2 regions of the Nocardioides eburneiflavus genome follow, and region 2 is predicted to be linked to the other one. Evidence: riboswitches for the same ligand, from Rfam matches in the RefSeq annotation. Region 2 holds a riboswitch; the other holds the start of a gene.
What was found. Region 2 has a riboswitch for thiamine pyrophosphate ahead of thiE (thiamine phosphate synthase). Riboswitches for the same ligand answer to the same signal wherever they lie in the genome.
Positions count from the first base shown of each region.

Region 1: linked by a shared signal. The riboswitch ahead of EXE59_RS01490 (thiamine ABC transporter substrate-binding protein) and the one ahead of thiE (thiamine phosphate synthase) in region 2 are both predicted to bind thiamine pyrophosphate.

Region 1 covers NZ_SRRO01000001.1:306,455-314,207, forward strand. The annotation lists gene EXE59_RS01480 (ABC transporter ATP-binding protein) at 1-225, opposite strand, end outside; gene EXE59_RS01485 (ABC transporter permease) at 230-1,864, opposite strand; gene EXE59_RS01490 (thiamine ABC transporter substrate-binding protein) at 1,861-2,958, opposite strand; TPP riboswitch at 2,948-3,057, opposite strand; gene EXE59_RS01495 (GNAT family N-acetyltransferase) at 3,098-3,553, shown strand; gene EXE59_RS01500 (hypothetical protein) at 3,609-4,268, shown strand; gene EXE59_RS01505 (putative nucleotidyltransferase substrate binding domain-containing protein) at 4,276-6,150, shown strand; gene EXE59_RS01510 (exonuclease domain-containing protein) at 6,147-6,782, shown strand; gene EXE59_RS01515 (sodium:solute symporter family protein) at 6,854-7,753, opposite strand, start outside.
Region 2 covers NZ_SRRO01000001.1:429,991-437,743, forward strand. The annotation lists gene EXE59_RS02025 (sugar ABC transporter ATP-binding protein) at 1-1,379, opposite strand, end outside; gene EXE59_RS02030 (ABC transporter substrate-binding protein) at 1,459-2,454, opposite strand; partial or broken gene EXE59_RS25050 (helix-turn-helix domain-containing protein) at 2,616-2,801, shown strand; gene EXE59_RS02040 (LacI family DNA-binding transcriptional regulator) at 3,001-3,993, opposite strand; gene EXE59_RS02045 (hypothetical protein) at 4,074-4,790, opposite strand; TPP riboswitch at 5,078-5,187, shown strand; gene thiE (thiamine phosphate synthase) at 5,182-5,775, shown strand; gene EXE59_RS02055 (FAD-dependent oxidoreductase) at 5,775-6,791, shown strand; gene thiS (sulfur carrier protein ThiS) at 6,782-6,970, shown strand; gene EXE59_RS02065 (thiazole synthase) at 6,967-7,743, shown strand; gene EXE59_RS02070 (thiamine phosphate synthase) at 7,740-7,753, shown strand, end outside.

The DNA of each region.
Region 1 (7,753 bases), 120 kb from region 2:
GAAGCCGCGCTTGTGGGTCGGCACGCCGGCGAGGTCGGCGCCGGCCCACGCGACCGAGCCCGCCGTGAGCGGCTCGAGCCCGGCCACGGCGCGCAGCAGGGTGGACTTGCCGCAGCCGGAGGGTCCGAGGACGGCGAGCACCTGACCGGGGTCGAGGACGAGGGACACCTCGTCGACGGCGGCGGTGTCGCCGTAGCGCACGGTGACGTCGGTGAGCTCGAGCATGGCCCTAGAACGCTCCCACACCCGGCACGCGCAGCCGCTCGACGGCCAGCATCACCACGGCGGTGGCGGCCGCGAGGACGACGGACGCAGCGAGCGCCATGCCGTAGTTCATCTCGCCGGGGTGACCGATCAGCCGGAAGATCACGACGGGCAGCGTCGGGCTGGTGTCGCGGGCGAGGAAGGACGTCGCACCGAACTCCCCCAGCGAGGCGGCGAACGCGAAACCGCTGGCGGCGAGCATCGGCTTCCACACGACCGGCAGGTCGACGGTGAGCAGGGTGCGCCCCGCGGACGCCCCGAGCGAGGCCGCGGCCTGCCGCTGACGGTCGTCGATCCCGCCGAGCACCGGGGCGAGGGTGCGCACGACGAGCGGCAGCGCGACGAGCGCCTGCGCCATCGGCACCAGCAGGGGCGAGTCGCGCAGGTCGAGCGGCGGCCGGTCGAGGGTGATGAGGAAGCCGAAGCCGAGGGTGACCGCGCTGACCCCGAGCGGCAGCATGAAGAAGCCGTCGAGGGTCGAGCGCACCCGCCGCTCGGCGACCGAGTGCGAGCGCCGCGTGACGATCACCGACACCACGACGCCCACCAGCAGCGCCATCCAGGTGGCGTCGACGGCGGTGCGCAGGCTGGTCGCCAGCGCGGCGGTCACCGGGACCAGCAGCGCCTGGTTGTCGCCCACGGTCGTGAGCGCGCGGTAGTTGTCGAGGCCCCAGCCGTCCCCGACCGCGAGCGAGCCGACCACCAGCGTCAGGATCGGCAGCAGCATCGCGCCGAGCACCAGCAGCGTGGCGACGACGACGGGTGCGTCGGAGCGGCGTACGGCCCGTACCGGCGACACCGTGCGCTGGGCCGTCGGGTCGGGGGTCGCGCGCAGCCGCGCGGCGAGCGCCAGCAGGACGACGACCACGACGATCTGCAGCACCGACAGGGCGGCTGCCGCCTGGAGGTCGAAGATCGTCGTGGTCAACAGGTAGATCTCGGTCTCGACGGTCGCGTAGCGGACCCCGCCGAGGGTGAGCACGACGCCGAAGGCCGTCGCGCAGAAGAGGAAGACGATGCTGGCGGCGCCGACGATCGCGGGGCGCAGCGCCGGCAGGGTGACGGTCCGCAGCACCTGCCACGGGGACGCCCCCAGCGCAGCGGCCGCCTGCCCGGGGCGCGGGTCGAGCGACTCCCACGCGACGCCCACGGTGCGGACGACCACGGCGACGTTGAAGAACACCAGCCCGGCGACGATCGCGACCGGGGTGCCGTCGAGGCCGAGGAACCCGAGCGGGCCGCCCTCGCCCAGCAGCTGGCGGAACGCGACGCCCACGACGACGGTCGGCAGCACGAACGGCACGAGCAGCGCGGCCCGCACCGCGGCGCGGCCGGGCAGCGCCAGCCGGTGCAGGGCGTACGCCGCGGGCAGGCCGAGCACGACGGCGAGCAGGGTCGCGGTGCCGGAGGTCCACACGGTGAACCACGCGACCCGGTGCACGCGCGGCCGGGCGAGGACGTCGAGCACCGCTCCCGGCGCGAACCGGCCGTCCACGACGAACCCCTCGGCGACCATGCCGGTCACCGGCAGGACGAAGAGCACCCCGAGCACCAGCACCGGCGCGGCGGCCAGCGCGAGGAGGGCGAGGACCCGCCTCATCGCGAGATGACGTCGGTCCACTCGGTCAGCCACTGCTCGCGGTTGGCGGCGATCTCCTCCGGTGAGACCTCGAACGGGTCGGTGGGCTGCGGGGCGAACTCGGCCCAGTCGTCGGGGACGGTCGCGCCCGGCATGACCGGGAAGACGTACATCGCGTCCGGCAGCGCGCTCTGCACCTCGTCGGTCAGCATCCAGTCGACCAGCGCCGCGGCGCCCTCGGGGTTGTCGGCACCCGCGAGCACGCCGGCATACTCGACCTGGCGGAAGCAGGTGTCGAGCAGGGCGGCGGTGGTGGTGCGCCCTCCGCTGACGGTGAAGGCCGGGGAGGAGTCGTACGACACCACGATCGGGCGGGTGCCCTGCTCGGAGCCGGCGGTGAAGTCGCCGTAGTAGGCGTCCTCCCACCCGTCGACGGCCTTGACGCCGTTGGCCAGCAGGTCGGTCCAGTAGTCCTGCCAGTCGTCGCCGTGGGCCGCGACGGTGGCGAGGAAGAACGCCATGCCGGGGCTGCTGGTCGACGCTCCGGGCGTGACCATCAGGTCGGCGTACGCCGGGTCGGTGAGGTCGTCGAGCGTCTCCGGGGGCGTGATGCCCTCCGCCTCGAACCAGTCGGTGTCGACGTTGACGCAGACGCTGGCGGAGTCGATCGGGACGAGGCGGTCGCCACCCTCGGCCAGGGCGTACTCCTCCGGCGGGGTCGCGGTCGTGTCGACCTCGGCGAACGCGCCCTCGCCCAGCGGCCGCGAGGCGAAGGTGTTGTCGATGCCGAAGGCCGCGTCGGCGATCGGGTTGTCGGCGGTGAGGCTGAGCTTGGTGGCCAGCGTGCCGGCGTCGCCGGCCGCGCGGACCTCGAGCCGGTAGCCGGTCTCGTCCTCGAACGACCGCACCAGCTTCTTGGGCAGGTTGAACGACTCGTGGGTGGCGAGGACGACGGTGCCGCCGGGCTCCCCTGCCTCCCCCGGTTCCCCGGGAGTCGCCGTCGAGGTCGAGGGCTCGGTGGCGGTCGGCCCCTCGCCCTCGCCGGCGAGGCTGCAGCTGCTCAGCAGCAGGCTCGCCGTGGCGAGGAGGGCAGCGCGTGCGCGTACGTGCTTCATGTGGACTCCCTTGCGCCGGTGCTAACCGGATCAGGTTCGGAGGGTCTGCGGCTGGTCCGCACTCTCAGCACGCCTGCGCGTGCTCCCCTGTCGTGTGGGACCAGCCTAGCCCCGTGCCCGCTGCCCCTACGCTCGCCCCATGCCCAGCCTCCGCCACGTCCGCGTGCTGACGACCACCGTCGACGAGCTCGCGCCACGCACGGCGTACGACGTGTGGCGGCTGCGGCAGCAGGTGTTCGTCGTGGAGCAGGACTGTCCCTACCCCGACCTCGACGGCCGCGACCTCGAGGAGGGCACCCGCCACGTCGTGCTGCTGGACGACGACACCGTGCTCGGCACCCTCCGCGTGCTCGACGACGGGGACGCGGCGCGGATCGGACGGGTCGTGGTGGCGCCGGCGGGGCGCGGGCGCGGACTGGCGGCGCTGCTGATGGACGAGGCGATGGCGCTGTGCGGGGGCCGCGAGGTCCGGCTCGACGCCCAGAGCGGGCTGGCCGGCTTCTACGCGGCGTACGGCTTCGAGGTGACCGGGCCCGCGTTCGACGAGGACGGCATCAGGCACGTGCCGATGGTGCGGGCAGCAGTGCGCCCGTAGGCCTTGCGCTGGGGCCGGGACGAGCAAGACTGGAGTGACACGGCTTCCGAAGGAGATGACCGCCGTGATCACCCTCGCCCACGACCTCGAGAGCATCCACCACGACCTCGCGCACCGCCTGGCCCTGGCCGCCGACGCACGACCCGACGTGCGCCACCCGCGCGACCACTACACCGCCATCGACACGTTCCTGGCCGCGGCCAGCCGGCACAACGCCGCGATGGTCGACGCGATCGCGCCACTCGTCCGCCACCTGCCCGGCGGCCACGACCTCGCGCACGAGTTCCTGGCCGCCAGCCGCTCCTACGAGGAGTCCCTCGCCCAGGTGAAGGCCAAGCTGTACGGCTCCACGTTCGCCGTCGGGCGGCCGTGGCCACCCATCTGGCAGGACGTGCGCCACGAGTTCGACCGGGTGCGCGACCTGGAGCGACGGCTCGCCGCGACCCTGCTCGCGACGGAGCCGGACGACCCCCGCGACCTGGGCATGCTGCTCCACCACGCCGAGCTGGCCTCGCCCACGCGACCTCACCCCTGGATCCCCCACCAGGGCGTGGTCGGGCACCTCGCGCGCGCTGTCGCCCGCCGGGTCGACCGGTTCTGGGACGCCGCCGAGGGACGCATGGTCCCCGAGCCGGTGCGCCACCACGACCGCGACCACCAGGGTCCGCTGACCCAGTACCTCCTGGGCGACCCGCACCTCGGGGAGGAGTCATGATGATGGAGTGCCCCTCAACGTCGAGCTCGCGGAGATCCGGGACTTCCTCGCGTCCCACGCACCGTTCGACTCCCTCCCGGCTGCGGTCCTCGAGTCGGTCCCGCCCCGGCTGAGCATCGGCTACCACCGCCGCGGCACCGTGGTGCTCGCCGAGGGCAGCACCCCCGTCGAGCTGCTGGTCGTGAGGTCGGGTGCCGTCGAGCTCCGCGACCGCGACGGCGAGCTCGTCGAACGGGGGGCTGCCGGCACCTGCATCGGCGGCGCCGCACTGGCGACCGGGGCACCGCAGCCGGTCACGGTCCACGCGATCGAGGACACCCTGGTCCTGGCCTGCCCGGCCGAGCTGTTCCACCAGCTGCGCGAGCGGCACGCCGACTTCGCCTCCTTCTTCGAGCACCGCGCCGGACGGCTCCGTGAGGCCGTCGCCCGGCAGCGACGGGAAGGGGCCGGCGCAGAGCGGTCGGTGCTGTCCAGCACGGTGGGCGACCTCGTGGGCCGGGCACCGGTGAGCGTCCGCGCCGACGCCTCCGTCCTGGAGGCTGCGCGGACGATGTCGGCCGAGCGCATCTCCTCGGTGCTCGTCAGCGACGGCGAGGTCCTCGTCGGCATCCTGACGGACCGCGACCTGCGCACCCGGGTCCTCGCGGCCGGGGTGGACCCGGAGAGCCCCGTGTCGACGGTGATGACGCCGGACCCGGCGACCACCCGCCCCGCCGCCCCGGCCCTGGAGGCCCTGCTCGAGATGGTGCGACGCAACATCCACCACCTGCCCGTGGTCGACGACGGCCGACCCGCCGGCGTGATCACGGCGACCGACCTCCTCCGGCTCCAGCAGGCGAATCCCGTCTTCCTCGTCGGTGACATCGCCAAGGCCCCCGACGTGGCCACGGTCGCGGAGCTGGCGGCCCGGCTGCCGTGGGTCGTCGTCGGGCTCGTCCGGCAGGGCACGTCGGCCCACGACGCCGGCCGGGTCGTCACCACCGTCGGGGACGCGATCGAGCAGCAGGTCATCGCGCTCGCCGAGGCCGGCCTCGGTGCGCCGCCGGTGCCGTACGCCTGGCTGACCCTGGGCTCGCGGGCCCGGTTCGAGCAGGCCCTCGCCCCCGACCAGGACCATGCGCTGCTGCTGCACGACGACTACCGGTCCGACGAGCACGGGCCCTGGTTCGCCGAGCTCGCCGAGCTCGTCACGCGCGGCCTGGAGACCGTCGGCTACCCCCGGTGCCGCGGCGACAAGATGGCCACGAACCCGATGTGGCGCCAGCCCCTCCACACCTGGCGCGGGCACGTGGCGCGCTGGGTCGGCACGCCCAGCCCGGAGGCGATCCTGGAGGCCAGCGTGTTCTTCGACCTGCGCCACCAGTACGGCGACCCGGACCTGACCGCGGAGCTGGTGGCCGACCAGCGCCGGGCAGCCAGGGGCGCGCCGATCTTCCTCGCCCACCTGGCCGCCGCCGCGGCGTCGCACCACACGCCGCTCGGCTTCTTCCGCGGCCTGGTGGTGCATCGGTCCGGCGAGCACCGCGACACGCTCGACGTGAAGCGGGGCGGCATCAACACCATCGTCGAGATCGCTCGCCTGCACGGGCTGGCGTGCGGGTCGGAGGAGGTGTCGACCCTCGCTCGGCTCGAGGACGCCGTGGCGGCCGGACGGCTCAGCCCGACACTGGGAGCCGACCTGCGCGACGCGTGGGAGTTCCTCGGTCACCTGCGGCTGCGGCACCAGGTCGATCGGGTCCGCGTCGGGAGGCCGGCCGACAACTGGGTCGACCCGTCGACGCTCAGCCACTTCGAGCAGCGCCACCTCAGGGCGGCGTTCGGCGTCATCAGGGCCGCCCAGGGCGGCATCGCACAGCACTACCCCGTGCGTGAGCTGACGTGACGCCCGACGACCGGACCCCGCTCGACCGGCTGCCCCTCCTGGCGGTGGACCTCGAGACCACGGGGCTCTCCCCCGCCCGGGACGAGGTGCTCGCCGTGGGATGGGTGCCGGTGGACGGCCTGCGCATCGTCCTCTCCGGCGGCCGGCGCCACGTCGTACGCCGCGACGACCCCGGCGACGCGGTCACCATCCACGGCCTGACGCACGACGACCTCGAGGAGGGCCGGCCGCTCGCGGAGGTGCTGGCCGAGCTGCGACGCGCCCTGGCGGGACGCGTGCTCCTCGCCCACCACGCCCCGTTCGAGCTGGCCTTCCTCGACGCGGCACACCGGTCCGTGGGCGAGCGTCCGGTCCTGCCGCCGGCCGTGTGCACCCTCGAGCTCCAACAGCGCCTGCTGTCCCGTCAGGGCGAGGTCCGCCCCGGGGACCTCCGCCTGTGGAGGGCCCGGGAGCGCCACGGGCTGCCGGTCACGGCTGCCCACGACGCCCTCGGGGACGCGCTGGCCTGCGCCGAGCTCTACCTGGCGCAGACCGCCGAGCTGGGTGCGAGCGGACCGCTCAGCCTGCGGGACGTACGCCGCCGCGACCCGTGGGTGGACCGCCTCAGGTCCTGGTTGCGCGGACGCCGCTGAACGACGTCGACGCCGGGGTGGTGGGCACCCCGGCGTCGACGGTCCTCAGCGTTGCGCCAGTGGATCTCGCATCAGTGGATCTCGCCCTGGGCGTGCTTGGCGACGAGCTCGGTCTTGCCGGGGTAGCGGATCTCCTCGACCAGCTCCTGCATGACGGGGCTCGGCTTCGGGGTGAACTGGGAGACGATGATCGTCACCGCGAAGTTGATCAGCATGCCGATCGTGCCGAAGCCGGTCTCCAGGATCCCGAAGATGCCCTCACCGTTGCCGTAGATGTCGATCGTCCACAGCATGTAGGCCATCGTCGTGACGAGTCCGGCGAGCATGCCCGCCGTCGCGCCCATGGCCGTGCAGTTCTTCCAGAAGATCCCGAGCACCAGGATCGGGAAGAAGCTCGCTGCCGCCAGCCCGAAGGCCAGCGCCACCACTTGGGCGACGAATCCCGGGGGGTTGATGCCGAGGTAGCCGGCGACCACGATCGCGCCGCCCATGGCGATGCGGCCGACCATGAGCTGACGCGCCTCGGTGGCCTGGGGGTTGATCTTCTTGAAGTAGACGTCGTTGGCGACGGCGCTGGAGATGACCAGCAGCAGTCCCGACGCCGTCGACAGCGCCGCGGCCAGCGCGCCCGCCGCCACCAGGCCGACGATCGGGGCCGGGAGGCCACCGATCTCGGGCGAGGCGAGCACGATGATGTCGTTGTTGATCAGGATGTCGCTGTAGCTGACGACCGTGTCCGCACCCAGGTCGGCGACAGGGGAGCCGTCGGCCTGGGTGATCAGGCCGACCTCGGACCACGTGTTGAACCACGACGGCATCTCGCCCAGCGCGGTGCCGTTGACGTCCTCGATGATCTGCAGCTTGCTGAAGGCCGCCACCGACGGGGCGGTCGTGTAGAGCAGGGCGATGAAGAAGAGCGCCCACAGCGCCGAGTACCTCGCGGCCCGCACGCTCTTGGCCGTGTAGAAGCG
Region 2 (7,753 bases):
ACCTTGGCCTGGATCTGCGCCTTGGCGCCGATGTCGATGCCGCGGGTGGGCTCGTCGAGGATGAGGATCTCCGGCTCGGTGATCAGCCACCGGGCGAGCAGGACCTTCTGCTGGTTGCCGCCGGACAGGTGGCGCATGAGCGCGTGGGGGTCGGCTGGCCGGATGTCGAGGGCCTCGATGTAGTCCTTGACCAGGCGGGTGCGCGTCGCCTGCGGGATCGGCCGCAGCCAGCCCCGCGACGCCTGGAGCGCGAGGAGCATGTTGTCGGCGACGGTGAGGTCGCCGACGACGCCCTCGGCCTTGCGGTCCTCGCTGGAGAAGGCGATGTTGCGGTCGATCGCGTGGCGGGGGCTGCGCAGCTTGCGGCGGTGCGAGCGGACCGCGAGCTCCCCGCTGTCGGCGGTGTCGGCGCCGAAGAGCAGGCGCGCGAGCTCGGTGCGGCCCGAGCCGAGCAGGCCGGCGATGCCGACGACCTCGCCCTCGAAGAGCTCGAGGTCGGTGGCCTCGAGGCTGTTCCTGCGGCCGAGGCCGACCGCCTTCAGCAGCGGGGTGCCGGACCCGGACTCCGTGTGGGGTGCCTCGCGGTCGAGACGGTCGAGGACCTCCAGCTCGCGGCCGATCATGAGGCGTACGAGCTCGAGCTGCGTCGTGTCGGCGACCATCCGCTCCTCGACGAGCCTGCCGTTGCGCAGGATGGTCATCCGGTCGGCGATCTCGTAGATCTGGTCGAGGAAGTGGGAGACGAAGACGATCGCCACGCCCTCGTCGCGCAGGCGGCGCATGACGGTGAAGAGCTTCTCCACCTCATCCGCGTCGAGGCTCGAGGTGGGCTCGTCGAGGATCAGCACCTTGGCCTCGACGTCGACGGCGCGGGCGATCGCGACCAGCTGCTGCACCGCGATGGGGTGCTCGTCGAGGACCGTACGGGGGTCGATGTCGATGCCGAGGTGCAGGAGGGTGCGGCGGGCGCGACGGTTCATCTCGCGCACGTTGATCGAGCCGAACCGGCGGGGCTCGCGGCCGAGCAGCATGTTCTCCGCGACCGTCAGGTTCGGGACCAGGTTGACCTCCTGGTAGACGGTGCTGATGCCGGCGGCCTGCGAGGCGGCCGGCGAGTGGAACTCGTGCTGCTCACCGCCGACGAGCACGGTGCCCGCGTCGATCGTGTAGACGCCGGTGAGCGCCTTGATGAGGGTCGACTTGCCGGCGCCGTTCTCGCCCATGAGGGCGTGCACCTCGCCGGGGAACAGCCGCACCGAGACGCCGTCGAGGGCGCGCACGGCTCCGAAGGTGATGGAGATGTCGCGCATCTCGATCACCGGCTGCGCCTGCGCCTCGGGCCGGGCGACGGTGTCGGGCTGCGTCCTCATCTGGGTCATCTCGTTCCTCTCTGGGTGGTGCCGTGCTCCCGAGGCCGCACCCCCGGGGTGCGGCCCGGGGGTGCGGCTGATCCGTGGATCAGTACTGCCGGTCGGGCAGGACCTCCTTGGCCTGCTCCTGGGTGAAGGCGCTCTCCTCGGTCACGACGCGCTCGGGGACCTCCTCGCCGTCGAGGACCTTCTTGGCCAGGTCCATCAGCTGGGGACCGAGCAGCGGGTTGCACTCGACGATGTAGTTGATCTTGCCGTCGGCGAGGGCCTGCATGCCGTCCTTGACCGCGTCGATCGTGATGATCTGGATGTCCTTGCCGGGCTCGAGGCCGGCGGCCTCGATGGCCTCGATGGCACCCAGGCCCATGTCGTCGTTGTGGGCGAAGACCACGTCGATCGAGTCGTCGGACTGCAGGAAGGACTCCATGACCTGCTTGCCGCCGTCGCGGGTGAAGTCGCCGGTCTGCGACGCGGTGACCTCGATGGTGTCGTCCGCGGCGATCTTGTCGGCGAAGCCCTCTGCGCGGTCGATCGCGGGAGCGGCACCGGTGGTGCCCTCGAGCTGGACCACGTTGACGGTGCCGTCACCGTCGACGTCGGCCTCCTTGGCGTTCTCGACGAGCCACTCGCCGGCCTTCTCGCCCTCGAGGACGAAGTCGGAGCCGAGGAAGGTCTCGTAGAGGGAGGTGTCCTCCACGTCGACCGCGCGGTCGGTGAGGATGACCGGGATGCCGGCCGCCTTGGCCTCCTGGAGGACGGCGTCGAAGCCGGTCTCCACCACCGGGCTGAAGGCGATGACGTCGACCTTCTGCTGGATGTAGGAGCGGATCGCCTGGATCTGGTTCTCCTGCTTGCCCTGGGCGTCGGTGAACTTGAGGTCGATGCCCTCGGCCTCAGCCGTCTCCTGGATGGACTTCGTGTTGGCCGTGCGCCAGCCGCTCTCCGCGCCGACCTGCGCGAAGCCCATCGTGATCGTGCCGTCGTCGTCGCCGCCGGAGCCCGACTCGGCGTTGCTGCTGCCGCAGCTGGTGAGAGCGAAGGTGCTCAGAGAGATCGCCGTTGCGGCGACCAGGGTCTTCTTCACCACTGTCTTTCCTCCACATCAAAGGGGCTGTCTCGCCCGTGTGACCGGTGTCACGTGCCACGAGTGTGAGCGCTAACATTCCGCTCGTCAAGCCTTCTCAACAGAATCTCTCACACCAGATGTGAACGTTCACCCAGAACGGGCACGAGGCAGGAGCCGTGATGGAGACGCTCGCCCCGGACGTACGCGGCCACGGCCTGCGCCCGCTGCGGCGCGGCGCCGGGCTGCCGGTCAGGCGCATCGCGCAGCACCTCGGCGTGCGCGAGTCGACGGTCTACAACTGGGAGTCAGGCCGCGTCCGGATCCCCGGCGACCACCTGCCCGGGCTGGCGTCGCTGCTCGGCACCTCGCCCCCCGTCCTCGTCCCGGTGCTGCGCTCCTCTCCCCCGCCCGTCGCGCGCGGACCGGTGCCGCCGCTGCGGCGGCTGCGGCGGCGTACCGCGTGCCGGTCGCGCGGGTGGCCGCCCTCGCCGGGGTGCCGAGCAGGCGTTCGCGCGAGCGGCTGGAGCGCCTCCACGGCCTGTCGGCCGGTGCGTTGCTGGCGGCCTACCCGGGCGGTTGAGGGCGGGCGGCGGTGGACCGGCGGACCGTCAGCGTCGGCATGATCGGGTCGAGCGTGGCCTCGTCCTCACCGCGCACGGCGCCGAGCGCCAGGCTCAGGGCCCGGCGGCCGAGCTCGGCGAAGTCCTGGGAGACCGTGGTGAGCGCCGGCCAGTAGTAGGCCGACTCCGGCACGTCGTCGAAGCCCACGACGCTCACGTCGTCGGGCACCCGGCGACCGCGCTCGTGGAGGGCGTTGAGGAGACCGAGCGCCATCGGGTCGTTGCCGGCGAAGACCGCCGTGACGTCGGGGTCGTCGGCGATGAGGAGCCCCGCGCGGTGGCCGCTCTCCGGTGACCAGTCGCCCTCGAGCTCGGGGCCCGGCAGCAGCCCGCGCTCCTCGTGCGCGCGGCGCCAGCCGGCCCGGCGCTGCTCGGCCTCCACCCAGTCGGCCGGGCCGGCGACGTGGGCGACGTGGCGGTGGCCGAGGTCGAGCAGGTGGCCCACGGCGAGCTCGGCGCCCGCCTGCTGGTCGATGCCCGCGGACAGGGGCGTCCCGGCCACGACGCCCTGCACCGTCACGATGGGGATGGAGAGCTGGAGGGACTGCGTCATCTCGGCGGCCTCGCGGTGCGCGACCGCGACGACGATCGCCTCGACGGCCTGGTCGAGCAGCCGCTCGACGGCGTTGTCGAGCATCTCGGCGGAGAACTCGGGCAGCCCGACGAGCGAGACGTCCCAGCCCTCGGCGTAGCCCGCCTCCTGCACGCCCAGCGCGATCATGCTCGGCCCGTGCAGGCCGAGGTGCGCGGTGACCATGCCGATGCGGCGGGACCGGTTGGTGGCGAGGAGCCGCGCCGCGAAGTTGCGCCGGTAGCCGAGCTCCTCGATCGCGGCGAGCACCCGCAGGCGCGTCTCCTCCTTGACCAGCGAGGCGTCGTTGAGCACGCGCGACACCGTCTGGTGCGAGACGCCAGCGACCGCGGCTACCTGCGCCATGCTCGGCGACCTGCCTGCTCCTCGACGGCTGCCGTTGTCCCCCATGCGCGCATCCTAGGGCGAGGGACGAGTCGTTCGGGTCAGTCCTTCTCGAGGGCGAACTCGACGGTGCCGTTCCAGCCGTCGACCTTCCACTGGCCGTCGACCTCCTTGAGCCAGAACTCCTGCGTTCGGTCTGCACGACTGACCGCGGGCGTGCCCTTGTTGACGAAGTTGAACCTGGCGCCGGTCTTCATGGTCACCCAGACCCGACCATCGGTGGACAGGTCGATGTCCAGGCTCTTGACGGTCCGGTCGAACATCAGCGGCACCGTCGGGTCGGTGGGCCGCATGGCCTTGTCGTACATCCCGTACGTGGTCCAGGACATCATGTCGTTCCACGCCTCAGTGCCGTCGGCCTTCTTCTCCCGGAAGTAGGTCTTCACGGTGCTCGTCCAGTCGCGGGCCGCGTCGGCGGTCATGTCCCTGCGGGCCGACAGCATCCACCGCGTCGACTCGGCGCGTCCCTTCTTGCCGTCGTGGACGAAGCTCCGCTCGTTGAAGGTGTGGTCCCGCGCGATCCGCAGCATCAGGTCGCGGACCTCCTCGCCGGCTCCAGGCCCCTTGAGACCGTCGACGCGGTCCTCGATGACGACCTTCCTGACCTTCCACTCCCCTGCCGACAGGACCGGAGCCTCGGGCTCGGGTGATGGGGGCGTGCTCGCCGCGCCTGCGGCGGGCCCTCCGTCTCGAGCGTCGCTCTCCGACACGTCGGGGCTGCACGCGGACGCCCCGGCGAGCACTCCCACCACCAGCACGGCGGCGAGCCGCCTCCGCGCTGCCCCTCGTCGTACTGCCCGGTTCACAACTTTGGCGCGCGCAAGCACAGCGGAGTCCCCCACTCGACATGGTCGCGCGAGTCGCGACCGGCGAACGGATGTCTACCTGAGGACGTCGGTTCCGCGAGGAGAAACGAGAGTGTTGGAACCCGGCCGAGACCCGGGCGCCTCGCCTTTCCGCCGATCGGCGGAAAGGAGAAGGGCCCCATCGAGGTCGAGGACCCGTGCCCTGGAAACGGCCCCCGTGCAGCCTCTGCTAGCGTCACTGCCGTCCACACGGGAGTCCGCGGAAGCGGGCTGAGAGGGAGCTGGAACCGCTCCGACCGTCGTACCTGATCCGGGTCATGCCGGCGAAGGAAGTGAGTTCCACATGGCTCTGCCACGCATCTTCTGCCTGGTCTCCTCGAGAGACGACCTGTCGCTGCTGTCCGACCTCGCCGAGGCGGGGGTCGACGGCTTCCAGGTCCGCGACAAGGACGTCACCACCCGCGAGCTCGTCGAGCTGACCCGCGTCGTGCAGGCGGCCGTACGCCCCGCCGGAGCGACGGTGGTGGTCGACGACCGGCTCGACGTGGCGCTCGCCACCGGGGCCGACGGCGTGCACCTCGGCGCCGACGACCTCCCCGTCGGGCTCGCGACGCGGGCGGCGCCGCACCTGCTGGTCGGCGCGACCTGTCGCGACCGGTCGGACGTCGAGCGCGCCGCGGCGGCCGGGGCGGCGTACGCCGGCTTCGGCCCGGTCTTCGCGACCTCGAGCAAGTCGGGCCTGCCGGACCCGCTGGGACCGGGCGCGGTGGCGGCCGCCTGCGGCGTGCTGCCGCTGGTGGCCATCGGCGGCATCGACGCCGGCCGGGTGGCTCCGGTCCTCGACGCGGGTGCGCACGGCGTCGCGGTCCTGGGCGCGATCTGGCGCGAACCCGATCCCGTGGCAGTGGCGAAGGAGCTGGTGCGGGAGCTCGGCTGATGCGCGTGCACGTCCTCGGCGCCGGCATCGTCGGGCTCGCTTGCGCCGACGAGCTCGTCGCCCGCGGCCACGACGTCGCGGTCGTCGACCCCGCACCCGGCAGCGGTGCGTCGGCCGTCGCGGCCGGGATGCTCTCGCCCGGCGGGGAGGCCTGGCACGGCGAGCCCGACGTCCACCGGCTCGGCGCCGCGAGCGCCCGCCTGTGGCCGGCGTACGCCGCGCGGCTGGGCGTGCCGCTGCACGACCACGGGACCCTCGTGGTGGGCCACGATGCGGCGGACCGGCTCGACGTCGAGGAACAGGCCGAGGTGCTGGGAACTCTGGGCGTCGACGCCGCCGTGCTGACGTCGGCCCAGGTGCGTCGGCTCGAGCCTGCGCTGGGGCGGGTCGCCGGAGGACTGGTGCTCGACGACCGCGCCGTCGACCCGCGGGCCGTGGTCGCCGCTCTCCTCCGCCGGCTGCGTGAGCGGGTCCACGCCCGTCCCCCGCTCACCGCCGCGGACGCCGTCGTCGTCGCCACCGGCTCCCGCCTCCCGGCGCCCTGGACGGGGCTGGTGCGAGGCGTGCGCGGCGAGGTCGTGCGGCTGCGGACCGATGACCCGCCGCGTCACGTCGTGCGGGGCTGGGTGGCTGGCGAGCCGGTCTACGTGGTGCCACGCGCCGGCGGCGAGGTGGTCGTCGGCGCGACGGTCGAGGAGCACGACGCGGGTCCGGTGCCGACGGCCGGCGGCGTGCTGCGGCTGCTGCGGGCCGCCCGAGTCCTGCTGCCGTCGCTCGACCGCGCGGAGGTGCTGGGCTGCGACGCCCGCGACCGCCCGGCGACGGCGGACCACCTGCCGCTCGTCGGCCCCACCCCTGACCCCCGGACCTTCCTCGCCGCCGGGCACTTCCGCCACGGCGTGCTCCTCGCTCCCCTCACCGCGCGGCTCCTCGCCGACGCGGTCGAGGGCGCCGACCCCGATCCCGCCGTCGACCCGCGACGGCTGCTCGACCCAGGAGGACCGCAGTGCACCTGACCCTCAACGGCGTCGCCCGCGACACCGACGCCGTCACCCTGCTCGACCTCGTCGGACCCCTCCCCGACGGCCAAGCCGTCGCGGTCAACCACGAGGTCGTCCCGCGCAGCGAGCACGGCACCCGGCTGCTGGTCGACGGCGACGTCGTCGACGTGGTGACGGCGGTGGCCGGCGGATGACCGCCCCGACGAGCGACCTGGTGATCGCCGGCCGACCTCTGTCCTCGCGGCTCCTTCTCGGCACGGGCGGGCTCCCCCGCCCCGACCTCGTCCAGCCCGTGCTGGAGGCTGCGCGGCCCGGACTGGTGACGGTCAGCGTGCGGCGTACGTCGAGCTCCGCCCCCGGCGGGCTGCTGGCCCTGGTGCGCGAGGCCGGGGTCCCCGTCCTGCCCAACACGGCCGGCTGCCTCTCGGCGCGCGAGGCGGTGACGACCGCCGAGCTGGCGCGTGAGGCGCTGGGCACCGACTGGGTGAAGCTCGAGGTGATCGGCGACGAGACCAGCCTCCTGCCCGACGCCGTCGAGCTGCTCGAGGCCGCGGCCGAGCTCGTCGGGCGGGGCTTCACCGTGCTGCCGTACACGACGGCCGACCCGGTCCTCGCCCGCCGTCTCGCCGACGCCGGCTGCGCGGCGGTGATGCCCCTCGGGTCCCCGATCGGGTCCGGGCTGGGCATCCTCGACCCGTACGCGATCGAGGCCGTCGTCGCTGCAGTCGACGTGCCGGTCGTCCTCGACGCCGGGATCGGCTCCGCCTCCGACGCGGCGCGCGCGATGGAGCTCGGCTGCGACGCGGTCCTCGCCGCCACCGCGGTGACGCGGGCGGTGGACCCTGTGGCGATGGCGCGCGCCCTCCGCCTGGCCGTCGAGTCGGGCACCGCGGCCCGTGGCGCCGGCCGGATCCCGCGGCGCACCACGGCCCGCTCGGCCAGTCCGCTCGAGGGGAGGATCGCGTGATCCCGCGGCT